Regions from separate parts of the Adhaeribacter sp. genome, predicted to be linked through region 2. Evidence: riboswitches for the same ligand, from Rfam matches in the RefSeq annotation. Region 2 holds a riboswitch; the other holds the start of a gene.
What was found. Region 2 has a riboswitch for cobalamin ahead of ACO1R6_RS19255 (TonB-dependent receptor plug domain-containing protein). Riboswitches for the same ligand answer to the same signal wherever they lie in the genome.
Positions count from the first base shown of each region.

Region 1: another riboswitch for cobalamin. It lies ahead of metE (5-methyltetrahydropteroyltriglutamate--homocysteine S-methyltransferase); the one in region 2 lies ahead of ACO1R6_RS19255 (TonB-dependent receptor plug domain-containing protein).

Region 1 covers NZ_JBMQUD010000094.1:83-8,053, forward strand. The annotation lists gene ACO1R6_RS14650 (hypothetical protein) at 1-1,131, opposite strand, end outside; cobalamin riboswitch at 1,708-1,914, shown strand; gene metE (5-methyltetrahydropteroyltriglutamate--homocysteine S-methyltransferase) at 2,091-4,421, shown strand; gene ACO1R6_RS14660 (PAS domain-containing protein) at 4,570-5,154, shown strand; partial or broken gene ACO1R6_RS14665 (acyl-CoA thioesterase) at 5,160-5,366, shown strand; gene ACO1R6_RS14670 (hypothetical protein) at 5,477-5,797, opposite strand; partial or broken gene ACO1R6_RS14675 (transposase) at 5,848-6,114, shown strand; gene ACO1R6_RS14680 (transposase) at 6,134-6,367, shown strand; gene ACO1R6_RS14685 (Clp protease N-terminal domain-containing protein) at 6,596-7,072, opposite strand; gene ACO1R6_RS14690 (DUF1003 domain-containing protein) at 7,226-7,759, opposite strand; gene ACO1R6_RS14695 (hypothetical protein) at 7,761-7,971, opposite strand, start outside.
Region 2 covers NZ_JBMQUD010000124.1:82,992-90,962, reverse strand. The annotation lists gene ACO1R6_RS19280 (helix-turn-helix domain-containing protein) at 1-154, shown strand, start outside; gene mle (alpha/beta fold macrolide esterase) at 265-1,104, shown strand; gene ACO1R6_RS19270 (DUF4136 domain-containing protein) at 1,404-1,940, shown strand; gene ACO1R6_RS19265 (SGNH/GDSL hydrolase family protein) at 2,483-3,613, opposite strand; gene ACO1R6_RS19260 (hypothetical protein) at 3,695-4,843, opposite strand; cobalamin riboswitch at 5,160-5,365, shown strand; gene ACO1R6_RS19255 (TonB-dependent receptor plug domain-containing protein) at 5,480-7,657, shown strand; gene ACO1R6_RS19250 (hypothetical protein) at 7,863-7,971, shown strand, end outside.

The DNA.
Region 1 (7,971 bases), on a different contig from region 2:
AATGTTAAAGCGCAGGTGCCATTTGGTGTGGCCGGGCGTGCCTGTGGTAAAGGCATTCGTCCACTCCGGTCCCAGCCACGGGTGGTTGTAACCAAATGCCGCATCGGTATAAATGTACATTGGGCCAGCGGTAAAGAGTGCTCCTAACACATTCTGGTGGGCATTTTCAAAACCATTTTCCCGCTTATTGTAATAGCCGTAATTGTTATAAATATCAACTGCCTGCAACAGGCGGGTTTCAACCGGAATGTGGTAGGAAAAGCCAGCTGTATAAATCTCTCCTTTATTGGCAACGTTATAATTAGAACCGTAGGCGCCCATTTCAACCGAATTTGAAATAGCACCCGGCGCATAAATCGGGTTAAAACGATAAAGCATAGCCTGCAACTTAATGTTCCAAGGGCTGTTTTGTGCTTTGTGTTCATAGTGTATTGCCCCGGCGTAGCGATTGCCGTTCTTTTCGGTGTCGATGTTATACAATAACCCACCTTGAACAGAAACGCCTAATTCATGGGCCAAACTATCGCCCAGGCGGCGCAGTAATTTAAAATCAAGCTGATTATTTTCCTTGTTTCGTCCGGTTACATCGTAAGAGTAGCGATTGGGGCTGGGCTCAGACAAACCAAACACAAATTCCTCTGCGCTTTTATAGTAGGCGGCCTGCCATTGCCAAAGGCGAGCATTGTGGATGTACTTAATTCCCATGTCGTGGTCATCTTCAAAACCAACATAGTAGGTCATGTTAAAGAACCAGTTGTTAGAATTGTATTGCTGAATGCCAAATGGCACCTGTTGCAAGCCAACCTGAAATTGAGATTGCTCTGAAAAGTCGTACTGGAACCAGCCTTGTTTTAGAAAAGCACCACCAAAGGCTTGTGAATAGTGTCGAAATTCGGCATTTAGCTTGAGGCCCCTGAACGCTGCTTCGGCATTTATTCGAAACATATCAAAACCAAAATCACCTCCCCGCTCCAGTTGGTCCTTCTTCCAGGTAGAAAGGTTATAGTTGAAGCGCAAAGCGCCACCCAATTTCAGGTATGGTTTTTCCTCAGGTTTCTCTTCTGGAAATTGGGCATGGCTTATGGTGCAAAGGCAGCAGGAAATTAATAGCAAGAGTAGTCTTAGCATCATAGAAAATCCTTAAAGTACCTAAGAAATCTCTTAAAGTAAGACGGTTTTAAAACAGAAACGTTGCTTAGAAGAGGATTAAGTGCTTTTACAAAATGAACTTATAAGAATGTACTTCACAAGTAGAACTTTGAATAAGGAGGACTGTCTTTCCTAAGAGTGCCTTAAAATCCAAAGCTATTTCCTTCACCCCATTCACAATTATATAGTTTAAGCACCTGTTAACAGTACTAAGTAATTCGTAACCTTGCCGAGTTTTATCTTCCTGCTTTAATGGCAAACATTTTGTAAAATGAATGGAGCACCTGTATTAAGTTTAGAAAAGCCCAGAAGGCGCCTAATTTTTTGTGATCACTAAAATGATTTTGCAAAGTTAAGCAAGTCAACTGTCAGAAAATTCCTTTTCGTTCAACATAGCATTACTTATAGGCCTCTATTCAGCTATATTCCGATCATGTAAATGACTATTTTAACCGCTAAAAAGGCTTCTGTTCTATATTTAAATATAAATTTAATTTAAATTCTGTTTCAGATTACTCTTTATTCCTTACATTTGACTTCTGTTCTTTGATATTTTTGTTTCATCCCAAACTTATAGGTTTGCCTGAAAGGGCAATTAAAAAGGAACCGTGTGAAAATCACGGGCTGACGCGCAACTGTAAGAGGTAACCAAGTTTTATTCAAATATGCCCCGGGCATATTGCAAAACCACTGTGTCGCTAATGGCCACATGGGAAGGTTGAATAAAATGCCTCAAGCCAGGAGACTTGCCGAGTTTGCCAGATGGTGAAAGCTTTCGCGATTATGAAGCTAAACCGTGGATTTTATTCTACTTACCCTTTACTCTTTATAGAAAATGGTATAGTAGTACTATGTCCATTTGTGTAGTTTCCGGTCGCGAGAACTTTTAAGCAAAAGTTCGATGAACAATAATTTAATTATTGTTAACTAACACAAAGCGAATGAAAACAAATGTTTTAGGCTATCCGCGCATTGGTAGCCAACGCGAACTCAAAAAAGCCTGCGAACAATACTGGTCAGGTAAATCTTCCCTTCTAGAATTGGTAAAAACCGGAAAAGGAATCCGACAAGAAAACTGGATTTTACAAAAAAATGCCGGTATCGACTTAATTCCTTCCAATGATTTTTCTTTCTACGATCAAGTACTGGATATGTCACTTACGGTGGGCGCTATCCCGCAACGTTATCACGAAATAATTCGCCAAAAAGATAACACTGAACTGGACCTTTATTTTGCCATGGCCCGTGGTTATCAGAAAAACGGATTAGATATTACTGCCATGGAGATGACCAAATGGTTCGATACCAATTATCACTACATCGTTCCTGAGTTTTATAAAAATCAACAGTTTAAACTTTTCTCCAATAAAGTTGTTGATGAATTTTCCGAAGCCAAACAGTTAGGTATTGTCACTAAGCCGGTAATACTAGGACCGGTATCTTATTTACTTTTGGGAAAAGAGAAAGAAGAAGGATTTCACCGGCTGGACCTGCTTCCAAACCTGTTGCCTGTTTATTTGGACATCCTCGAAAAGTTAAAAGCCTATCAGGCAGATTGGGTACAATTTGACGAGCCTTACTTAGCGATGGATTTAACCCCGGACGAACAAAGTGCTTTCGTGTTTGCCTATACCGAAATTAAAAAGCGGTTTCCCTATCTGAAAACCATTCTTGCCAATTATTTTGATTGTTACGGTGATAACCTGAACACAGTACTTTCGCTGCCCGTACATGCCCTGCATTTGGATTTGGTAAGATGTCCGTCGCAGTTAGATGATATTTTAGAAAATAAACTTTTAAAACAGCATTTACAGTTATCCTTGGGCGTAGTAGATGGACGCAATGTTTGGAAAAACGATTTCCAATATTCGTTGTCTCTCATTAAAAAAGCGGCGGCTAAAATTGGATCGGCCAACCTGATGATTGCTTCATCTTGTTCTTTGTTACATGTACCCTGTGATTTGGATCTGGAAACCGACGAAGCCTCCTTAACGCCTACTATCAAACAGTGGCTGGCTTTTGCCAAACAAAAGCTGGAAGAAATAGTAACTTTGCAGCAAATAGCCAGCGGCAAAACTTCGACTATAACGGCCGAAAGACTACAGGAAAATATAGAAGCTAACCAGCGCCGGCAGACCTCTGAACGCATCCATAACCCGGGAGTAAAACAACGGGTAAACGCTATTACCGAGCAGGATTCCGCCCGGAAAAATAACTTTGCCGTTCGCCGCCATTCCCAGGTAAAATCTTTAAACCTACCCATATTTCCTACTACCACCATCGGTTCGTTTCCACAAACAACGGAAGTAAGAAGTTGGCGGGCCAAGTTTAGAAAAGGAGAATTGACCCAGCAGGAATATGATGAACTAATCAGAAAAGAAACGGAAGCCACCATCCGGTTTCAGGAAGAAATAGATCTGGATGTATTGGTGCACGGTGAATTTGAACGGAATGATATGGTGGAGTATTTTGGCGAACAACTGGAAGGGTTTGTGTTTACAAGAAATGGGTGGGTACAAAGCTACGGCAGCCGTTGCGTAAAACCACCTATTATTTACGGAGATGTTTACCGATTGGCACCGATGACCGTAAAATGGTCGGCTTATGCCCAGTCGCTTACTAAAAAATGGGTAAAAGGCATGTTAACTGGTCCGGTTACCATTTTGCAATGGTCATTTGTTCGGAATGATCAACCCCGTTCTCAAACCTGCACCCAAATTGCCTTAGCCATTCAGGATGAGGTGCTTGATTTAGAAAAAGCCGGGATAAAGATTATTCAAATAGATGAGCCCGCCATTCGGGAAGGCTTGCCTTTGCGCAAAGCAGACTGGCAAAACTATTTGCAATGGGCCGTCCGGGCTTTTCGGATTTCGGCAAGTGGAGTAAGGGACGACACCCAGATTCATACCCACATGTGCTATTCAGAATTTAATGATATTATTCAAAATATTGCCGATATGGACGCTGATGTCATTACAATTGAATGCTCGCGTTCGCAAATGGAATTGCTGGATGCTTTTGCCGATTTTAAATATCCCAACGAAATAGGACCTGGCGTGTATGATATTCATTCCCCCAGAGTGCCTGCAAAAGCCGAGATGGTAAAACTTTTAGCGAAAGCAAAAATGGTTATTCCAGCTCATCAACTTTGGGTAAACCCCGATTGTGGTTTAAAAACCCGCCAATGGCCAGAAACTCGAAAAGCGTTGGTAGAGATGGTAGCAGCTGCAAAAGTGTTAAGAGAATCCGTGAATGAACTGGCAGTTTCCTGATTTATTAAAAACACAAATGGTGTGTGAAAGCCCGGTAGGTTTAAAAACCTACCGGGTTTAATTATCCAGATAATTGAATTGGCACCTTTTGATTAACGAGTTAATCAGAAAAATAAATAATATTTTAGTGTATTAGAAAATAAAAAGAATGGGTAAATATGATGATAATTTAACCAATATAATGTGCCTGGATATTTTTCTAATGTCTTTGGACAATAGAGAATATGAGGAAATAAAACCCAAAATTAATCCTCTGACCCATAAGCTACATCCATTGATTAGTTGGGATATTTCGGGTAAATGCTATTGGGACACCATTGCGAAAGGTAAGAAAATTAAAGATTTGGAAATTCTTATGCAATTTTCAAAAAAAAACGACTGGAATATTAATCTTGAAAAACTCCTAACCCAATCCTATCAAGCCCTTGTTCTCACCAGTCCAGACCAAATCATTCAGTGGGTAAACCCAGGATTCACTACCATGACGGGCTATTCAGCAAAATACGCTATTCATAAAACACCGCACTTTTTACAGGGTAAAAACACCTCAACTGAAGTAAAAGAAAAAATAAAAGCATGTTTAAAAACCGGGGATGTGTTTTCCGGAAAAATTATTAATTACAAGAAAAATAACGAGGAATACCTGTGTGAGGTACAGATATATCCTATTAAAAACAGGCAAAATCATCTAATACATTTTTTAGCTCTGGAAAGCGAAACAAAAAGACAGTAGAAGAAATAATCCACCATTCAGAAACTCACATTTTTAAGGCCGTTTTTCCAAATGCTACCAATTACCATGATACCTTATTTGGGGGAACAGCCATGCAGCTAATGGACGAAGTAGCCTTTATAACCGCAACGCGTTTTAGCCGCCAGCGCATGATTACCGCAAGCAGTGCTAGAATTGATTTTAAAAAGCTATTTACTGCCTGTTCTATTGTGTAATTAATTGCCTCTATGCAGGAGAAAACGCTATTAGATCTGAACTGCGGCAAGCCCTTAAGCTGTAGATTGTTCTTATAAACTTTTTACAATTGTAATTTTATTAATACCTAAAGCTTTATTACTCCCTTCATCCAGTCTCCTATAACTTTAATTGCCGCAGGCGATAGCGCTTCTTTTATCTGTCCATATTCTGTTGGCAACCCAGTAGTAGCTGTCTGGAATAGGTGATTAAACTTTGGCAATTCTTTAATAATATAATTCTTGTTCCCTCCTGCTTTTAATGCCTTTTCTATAGCTACTAGGTTTTGCTTTGCAGGGGCCTGCAAGTCTTTACTGCCGGTAACAGCTAGTACCGGCATTTTCATTTTCTGTAGGTCTGAAAAAGGATTATAGGCCAGAAAATAACGAATCCAAGGTGCTTGTTGCACAACTGGATGAAGACATGCGTAAAAGTAGATAGAAGCAAATCTTTAGTAAGATGCAAGGCGGAAAGCACTTTAGCGATGAAAAGGAGCTGTGTTTCTCTCTATCGGCGCATGTACCGGCCCACAACTTTTACTGCCGGTTGAAGCAGCAACCAGACCTGGAATTCCTTTATCAACTGACAGCCTCTTATTATGAGCATTGCGGCTAGCAATCCATAGACCCGGTGGTGTTCTTTAAGTTTTGCCTGGTGGGCTACCTGGAGAACATTATCTCAGACAGAAAACTCATCCAGCACTGCAGCCTTAGATTGGATTTGCTTTAAAAAGCGTTACATTACTATGCGCAAAGACGGCAAGGCTTGTCCATACATAGAAAGCTGTATCGGCAAGAGCCAGGAAAAAAAGGTGGAGATTATCTACCACCTGCAGGAGTACGAGCGGGGCATCAAACAAATCAATAGCCGCTATGGCCGAAAGATGAAAGGTTTGCGGCAGGCAACCGTGGAGCCGGTGCTGGTTACGCTCATTAACTTTTTAGGCCTGAGAAAGATTAACACCCGGGGCATGGAGTAAGCTCAAAAAGGAATGCTATTGGCGGCTAAGGCATATAACCTTAAAGAACTGCTACACTTTAAACCCCAAAAGAGCCAAACCGCCGTAATGGCCCTGTTTAAACCTGCACCAGCTCAACTTTTTAAGCTTTTTTACCCATCAGTAGCAGATATAGCTTGCTAACAATTCCAAATATGCAACAATACTAGGTTAATCATCTTGAATTGTGCAGCAGCTATCATTGTTGGGCTAAGTTATTTTTCTGAATTGTTTTGCTAGACCAATTGCCCTCAAAATAGGATTATACTGAATGCTTATCATTACCCTCCTGAATGTGTCCATTTTGACGCGGTTACTCTCAAGAATCCGTAAATATTCAGACTTATTTTTAGTCTCAATCAAAAGAATCGAGAGATATAGATGCTTAGGCTCTATTTCTTTGTCGCGTAATACCCAACGTTGGAAAGAACTGCTTTTTAAAACAAATTCAAAGTCTTTGGTCAATGGGAAATCGCTGCTCTTGGTTTTAGCTAATTTTAGGCCTCTAACATCATTAATCAAGTCCTTCTTGTCGGATAATGGCACTTTAAGTTCAGTAAAGGCTGAATCATCGAATTTATTGTATGCCAGGAGGAAATGCTGAAGTCCGACAAAATCATTGTCCAGTTTCTCTGCAATCTTTCTTGTTTCAGCGATTAAGCCTTTGACTGAATCTGAAAACTTCATCTTATTAATTTAGCTTAACGGTTTAAGTATTGGCGATGGTGGGAAATTTGAAAAACATCAGCCCAACATTTACACAAATGCCCAATAAAATTACAAATGTTGAATTTATAACTGCCAGCTCCCACTATGCCAATACAGTGTTAGTGGCAGTTTTTATTTTAATCTTCCTTCAATTCGCTTTAAAATTTCTAATTGTTTAGCTTGACTTTCAAACAGTATTTTTATTTGCTCTTCCAAAAGCAAATCTATTTTTTGGTGCAAGGCCCTTATTTCTAATTCTGCTTTTAAGTTTATTAAATAATCATTTTCACTTCGCTTTCTATCTTTTTCTTCTTGTCTGTTTTGGCTCATCATTATAATAGGTGCTTGTAATGCTGCTATGCAAGACAAAACTAAATTCATTAATATAAATGGATATGGGTCAAAGTGCTCTTTCTGTGGGGCAAATGTGTTGAATAAAACCCAAAATATGAGAATGATAAAAAAAGAAATAATAAATAACCAACTACCGCCAAACCTGGCAACTTTGTCAGAAACTTTTTGCCCTCTTGTAAGAATTTCTTTTGGTGGATGTAAAAGATTCTCGCTAATTAAGTTTTCATCTTCAAGGGTTTTCCTGACAATCTCTTGTAGTTTTTGTATTTGAGCTGTTTCAGATTCTAATAAATTATTGATGTCTTTGTCCATATTACTTATTCCAAAAATTTATGATGATAACAGCAATTATTCCAAATATTCCGATTAGAGAAATGATAAATAAATAATCTGCTATTTGTTCAAGTTTGTATTCTCGATTTTTATTTTCTGTTTTTATTGATACAAAAGAAGATACAGAAGAAACTGTCAAAAATAAAGCAACGATTGATGTAAGTTCGTCTATTAAAGAGTTTTCTGTTTTG
Region 2 (7,971 bases):
TTACCTCAACAGCAATTTATCTTTAACCGAAGTGGCGTATGCCTGCGGCTATTACGATCAGTCGCATTTTATCAAAGATTTCCGGGAGTTTTCAGGGCAGCACCCCAGCGCCTATTTCCGCGCAGACCTTTCTATGTTCCGAACATCCGGGTAATGTCGGATACTTACAATTTTGGCGTTTAACCGCCGCCTATCTTTGCCCTGTAATATTTTATAAGTCCGTAAAGTAGTATGGGCCTTGGGGTTATTAAGGGTAAACAAAAGATGAACGAGAAAATTATTAAAAGCAAAGAAGTATTTATCTGTACCGAAAGTTTTGGGTTAGCTGCCAATCCGGCAATTATTTTAATAATGGGCGCCAATGCCTCTATGGTTTGGTGGGATAGTGCGTTTTGCGACAAGCTGGCAAGTAAAGGTTTTTATGTAATCCGGTTCGATCACCGGGATGTAGGCAAATCTACTTGCTATCCGCCCGGCGAGCCGCCCTATACGGTTATGGATATGGCCAACGATGTACTAAATATAATGGCTGCCTACCAGATTGAGAAAGCGCATTTGGCAGGTATGTCGTTGGGCGGTATGCTGGCGCAATTGGTAGCTATTACGCACCCAGAGCGGGTAAGCAGCCTTACCCTTATTGCCTCCAGCGTTTGGGCCGAGTTACCCGAGTTGCCGCCCATCGATTCTAAAATCCTGGAATATCATGCCTCGGCCGCCACCCTAAACTGGGAAGATTCAACAGCTGTGGTGAACTACCTGGTTGCCGGCTGGCGCTTGTTAAATGGTTCGCGGCATTCTTTCGACGAAAAAAGAGCGCGGCAACTGGCCCAAACCGAAATAGAACGCGCAAATAACCTGTTAAGCATGTTTAACCACGCCCAACTAAAAGGCGGCGAACACTTATACGGGCAAGCCCGGCATATTGCCGCGCCCACTTTAATAATTCACGGCACCGAAGACCCCGTACTACCTTATGCCCACGGCCAGGCTTTGCACCAATTTATCCCAAACGCTAAGCTGGTAACCTTAAGCGGCGCAGGCCACGAATTGCACTACCAGGATTGGGATATAATTATAGATGAGATGGTAAAAATTGCTGTTTAACTTACTTTAAGGCTTAATATAAAATCTATCGCCGGCCAATATTCTGGTTAAAGCGTTTTTATCAGCTCAGAAATATTGGTTGCGCGCATCCCTGCTCGTGCTGTTTATCTCCTAACCGTTGGCCGATGGGAGTAAGATTTTTTATCTTATTGCCGGAGGGATCGCCTAATAACTTGTGATGGGCACTGACACGTTGGCTTTTAATTCATTATTCGTTAACCCGCTCAATTCTACCTGCTTTTACCCCAACGAAAACACTTTATACTTGGTCTCGTTTAGAAAGTACAAACAGGTAAACTATGGAAAAGCTTAAAATATTATTGTTCTGCTTTTTGTATTTGGCAGCGTGCACGCCGGCGGTAAAAATAGAAAAATCGGAAGCTAGTCCGGGTTTTGCTTTAACTAATTACAAAACCTTTAACTTTTACGAAATAACATCCGATTCCGAATCAACGGATCAAGCGTATAGCAACCGTATTAATATTTTAAAAAATGCAATTCAGCAGGAGTTAACCAGCAAAGGATTAACCCTGGCCCCTACTAATCCGGAATTGCTCGTGAATATTGGGGTAGTAACTACCGAGAAAGTACAAACCCGCGAAACAACTATTCGGGAAGCGCCCCGATACATTGGGCAACGCCGTTACTCCTGGCAAAGCCGGGAAGTAGAAGTAGGCCGATACCGCGAAGGTACCGTTACGGTGGACCTGGTAGATGCCGCTAAAAATACCATGGTTTGGGAAGGCGTAGCCGAAGCCATTATCCCCCGCAAAGAAGCCCAACTGCAAAAAACCGTAGAAAAAGGAGTGACTAAATTGCTGGGGAATTTGAGATAATATTATTGGCAACGGTACCTGATACCGGTAAGCCCAATAGGCAACTTTTAATACCTTAAAGGTCAATATACTTAAGGATCAGAATAGCTTTAAGCTTATCTAAATAATTAACTACTCTATATAATAGCTGCTATCGCCGGCATCCCGCCGGTGATGCTATCTACCGGCCTCTGGCCGATGCGGTAAGTAAAAGATAATGAATTTTGCCGGCCAGCGGCCGGCAATAAAGAGACACATGCAAGGATGCCCCCGCCGAAAATAAAAATATATGAGCTGGTGTAGCGTAATTTATTTCTGGTCTAACTCCTGGGCGGTGACACCACCATCCAGGGCGATTTAGCTGTTTTTGAAGGCAAGGCTAAACAATAATTAAGTTGTGCTTTATCCTACCCATTCAAATATTAAAAGTAACGCCACTCAGCACACTAATTCAGTAAAAATATTATCAGCTAACTGCTGGCAATATTTTACCGCATAACAGTGTTGAGCCGTTTGTCGCATTATATTATTTAGGGTGCAAGCCCTGTTTGCTAGGGTGCTGCTTACTTATATTTCTTTTCGATCTTTACAATTTCCTTAATCATGCCGTCGGCTAACCGGCTAAAGCCCAAATCGGTTAAATGCACCCCGTCAACGGTATTCTCGCCGTCAGCGCCGGTCAGGTTTTTACTTTGAAGGTAATACAAATCTTTTATACCGGCAGCTCTCAGGTTTTTATAAGCCGTTTGCAAATTAATATTTTTGTCTTTCACTATTTTTGCCACCCGGGTATCTATCCAGGCGTGGTCGTAGTGAATATTTTCTACCAGCAAAATGGGGGTTTGGGGTTTGCGGGCGCGGAGTTCTTTTACAAAAGCTTCGGTTTTAGGCGTTACATCTTCGGGTTGTAAATTGGGCAAGCAATCCAGCACATACAAACTGGCATCTACTTCGGCTAATAACCGGGCAATGGGTAAATCTAATTTGCCATTGCCGGAAAAGCCTAAATTAATGGTTTCGCGGTTTAGTTTCCGGCCCAAAATAGACGGGTAAGCCATACCGGCACGGGTAGCACAAGCGCCCTGCGTAATAGACGTACCATAAAAAGCTATTTTCTTTTGGTTTTCTGCCGGTACCGGGTCAAAAGTTGCGCCTTTATCTACGCCCACCAACACCGAATCAACTCCATCGTATAGCGGTAAATACAATAAAAATTCTTTGGTGCCCGCCGTCATATTAGAAACCAGCAGCTCATCATTTACCTTTTTTGACGGCATGCCAACGCCGGCCCATTGCCAGCCTTTGCCCCCTTTCACGTACAAATCAACTCCTTTTACCCCCGTAGCGGCCATGTGGGGCAAATGTTTATCGAACCGGATGTACCACTTAACCCGGATGCTCTGGCTATTAGAAGTAAAACGCACGTTTATACCCGCCGAATTATGGCTTAAATTCCAAACCGCCGTTGACACTTCGTTTTTAATGCGACCGGGCAACCGATCGTAAGGATGCTCTAAATCTGTCCAGCCCTGGCCATTTATTTTTAATTTCTGAATATTATGCCAATCGGTTTTCTCATCTGCTACCGGGATAATATTAGGGTGGTTTACCAGCGGAGGCTTACCGGCCGTAAAACTTAAAAGTAAAATCAGCCAGAGAAAAGTTTTTCCGGTTTTAACTAAATACGAGGTCATGTTAGCAGTTTTGGTTAATTATTGGGCCGTAAAATATTTAGATTTAATTAATTCTGGTTTATTTAATTTAGGGCCGAGGCTTTATTCCATAGCTACCGGAACAAAAATAAGCGGCGTTGGCAAACAAGAGGCCCCTGGCGGTGAGTACGTTAACCGAATGGTTTGCTCCTGGCCATTGGCCGCCGGCGGAAACACCTGAACAAGAATGGCTTCGGGGTATTGTTTAACGGCCAGGTGGTCGCTGGGTAGTTGCACAATACCACCCGGAAATTTACCGGCACTTACCACCATACTGGCGGCCATGGCGCCGCACCACTGATTACCGGCCAGGGGGTTCCAGGTTACCAGGGCCAGCCCTTTGCCATCGGAGCTTTTCCATTTCATTTCTATTTCGTACAGCACCCCGTAATTACCGGCCAGTTTGGCTTGCTGCCCGCGGCTGCTTTCCTGCCCTATCACCCAGGGGTCTTGTTTACCATCGGCTATTTTTATTTCTATAGGCCCGCTTTGGGTATCGTAAACGCCTGCAGTAATTATTTGGTAATTGCTCACACCAAATACGCCCCGACCGGCGCCGCTCTGACTTTTAGGTGGCAAAATATTTTTAATTTGGGTGAGGGCTTTGGTACCGGCAATTTTTGGATCGGTCTGGATAACGCTTATTTCGCCGGGCTGGTCAATTACAAACTCATAAAAACCGTGAACCAGCTCATCGTATTTAACAATATTTTTTTCTAACTGCTCGTCGATGGGCAGGGCGGCACCCGGCTTTACAGTGCGTATTTTTTCTTGCGGCACCGAAGCAAAATAATCGGCTAAGCCCTCTTTGCCTATTTTATAATAATTGGTACTGGGCTTTTGCGACGAATATTTCAGCATCCGGATGTGCATGGGGCTTTTACCAGTATTTTTAATCAGGGCGGTAATTTTGCGGTCCAGCGATTGCGGTTCTTTTACCCCGTTTACATTGTACACGTACAACCGCACCGCTCCGGGCTGCACCGGCTCCCGAAAAGCAACAGCCTCCGGTACCCGGATATATTCGGGGTCATCCGAAATCAGGTATTGTGGTCCGGGTAAAACAACTTGCTGGTACGCTATAAAAGGGCGGGTATTTTGCAAAAATCCGGGCAACGACACAATGCCACCCTGTTTGGCGGCTAACAAAGCTTTATTTAAATCGGTATGGAGCTTTTGAGCAGTAGCTAAAACCGGAGATAAAAAAATCAAACTAAAAACCCAACAAGTCTTGAATAATGGTACGCACTTCATGGCAGGTAAAAGCGGCTAACGGTTAATGGCCGTTTGGCTGTAGCTATAAATATTTAGAATTATGTTTTAATACCGGCTTAAAAGTAATAAAATAAATTTTGCCCGGATAAGTTGATGTGGTTTGGGGCTGAAAAGTAATTTTCTTATTCGGGTTTAATTAAACTAAATATTCTCTTTAGCTGCCACAACGCCCTTTTAACTTATTTGGTAAATTTGTTATACTAACTGGTAAGCGGCAAATTATTTATTTGTTGGTACTGTAATTTTCATTCTCTACCTTTGCGGCCAGATTGGTGATTTGCCGGGCCCAGCGCCAGGTAAATCTTAAAAGGGAATCAGGTGTAATACCTGGGCTGTTCCCGCAACTGTAATCTTCTTAAAAGGTTAGTTTCTCGCTTATGCCACTGTTCTGCCCGCCAGAATGGGAAGGCTAAACTAACTGAAGAAAGCCAGGAGACCTGCCATCTGCTCTTATAGTTAAATGCTTTCGGGTAAAAAGCAAGACTGGTGCAGGTACATTCCGGATAGTACATTCTCCTTCGTCTTTTTACGCCTTTGCATTTTTTAATTAAATTTTTAACCTATTAATTAAAAATGAAAAAAGGTTTTTACACCCTTTGCGGCTGGGTTTCCGGCTGTGCTTTATTCTTTTACGGCGTACCAGCTTTTGCCCAGCAGGCCGATTCTTTGCAAAACAAACAATTACGCGAAGTAATGGTAACGGCCACCCGGGCACCCAAACCCGTTTCGGAAATTGGCCGGAGCGTTACGGTTATTTCCCAGGAGCAAATCCAGAACTCGGTTTATAATAATATCGGCGAGTTGCTCTCGCAGCAGGAAGGTATTTACGTGGTGGGTACGGGTCAGAATCCGGGCATGACCCAAAGTATTTTTATGCGCGGCGCCGGCAGTAACCAAACCGTTATTTTAATAGATGGCATCCGGATAACCGATCCATCGGCGGTAAATAATGCGCTGGATTTATCGGAGCTGGCTTTAACTAATATTGAGCGGGTCGAAATTGTGCGGGGTTCGCATAGTACGCTTTATGGTTCTTCGGCCATTGGCGGAGTTATTAATATAATCACCAAGAAAAACAACAAACCCGGCTTTAACGGGTTGGCCGAAGTAAAAGCCGGCACGTTTGGCAAAAGCACCTCGCTCCTAGCCCAAAACCTGGATTTAAATTATACTTTTAAAAACGGATTTTATGCCAACGCCCAGGTAAACAACCAGAATATTAAGGGCTTGGATGCTACCGTAGACACCGTAAAAACAAAAACCGGCTACTATAAACGCGACCAGGACGATTACAACCGTTTGGATTTAACCGGCAAAATTGGTTACCGGACCGATAAAATAGATCTTTATGGTTCGTACAAAAACACCAACTTTAAAACCGACCTGGACAAAGGCGCTTTTACCGACGATGATAACGCTGTATTAGATTTTAACCGCGATTTATTTACCTACGGTGCCAGCTACAAATTTAACCCCAAGCTTACATTAAGCTACATTGGCGGGTATTCTACCATGCACCGCGAAGTAGCAGACGACTCCTCGGCTGTAGATGAAAGCGGCACCAGCGACCGTACTTATTCGAGCAGTTTTGGTAAAGGCAGCATGGGCACCCACGAGTTGCAAGCTACTTTTAATACAGCTTTGTTTAATGCCGTGCTGGGCGTAGGCCGTTACCACGAAACCATGAACTCTGGCAGTTATTATTATTCTAACTCTGCTTTTGGCGTTTACGAATCAATTTCGGATTTAGATAGCCTGCATTTAAAATCTACTACCCACAATATTTTTGCGCACGTAGAATTAAATGGCGGCCTGCTCCACGAGAAACTAGCTAATTTTACTTTGGCCCTGGGCAGCCGCTACAACAACCACAGCAAATTTGGCAGCTTTACTACCTACGAAATTAATCCCAGTTATAAGCTTACCGGCAACATGCTGCTTTTTGCTTCGCTTTCTACCGGCTACAACGCACCGTCGCTTTTCCATTTATTTGCCCCTAATCAAAATTTCACCTCGGGCATTACCCGCGGCAACCCTGATTTAAAACCCGAAACGTCTGAATCGTATGAGTTTGGGGTTAAGCAAACCGTGCAGAATATTACTTTTGGGGTGTCTTATTTTAAAACCACCATTTCTAACAGCATTGAGTTTGTAAATCTTTGGGCACCCAATAAACCGGCAACAGCCCTTACTTACGCCGATTTTCGGGGTGACCGGCCTTTAAATTTAAGCCGCCAGGTAAACCAAGGTTTTGAATTTGATATTAATACCAATTTAAACACCAAATTTAGCGTGGCAGGAAATATTAGTATTGTAAGCGGCCGCTTAACGTTTAAGCCAGAAGATATTAACAACGCCCAAACCGGCGGCAACCAGGTACAACTGTACAACAGCGGCGTATTTATTAAAAACCAGGAAGTAGAAATATTAGGTTTGGTCAGAAGGCCCAACACGGCTAACGTAAGCCTGACGTATTTGCCCGTGCAGAAATTTTCTTTGCGCCTGGATACCCGTTACGCCGGCGTACGCAACGATAGCTTTTACGACAGCAGCCTGGGCCCGTACGGTGCTACCGGCACCAAAGGCATTGCTGATTATACTTTGCTGGATCTTTCGGGCCGGTTAAACATAACCCAACACTTAGTGGCCGGCCTGCGCCTGGAAAATTTATTAAACAACCGCTACTCCGAAATTAGTGGCTATACCACCCGGGGCCGGGGTATTTATTTAAATGTGAGATATACTTTGTAAAACCCAAACGCCTAAATAAAAAGCCAAAACTACCTTTACACGTGGTTTTGGCTTTTTTTGTGGCTAAATATTGCCCCGTACTTAGATGCCTTTTGGGCTTCCTGTATATCTGCCAATACCGGCATTTAAAAATACCAACGGCACATTGGCACTTAAACCCGCCACCGCACCTTGATTTTTTCGGGGAGGTTTTTAAATTTGTAAAATGAGGTACACAAAATATCTTTTAATATTCTGTTGCTGCTTTTCTTTTATTACGGGTTCGCTGGCGCAAAAACAAGCCAATATCTGGTATTTCGGCCAAAGGGCCGGCC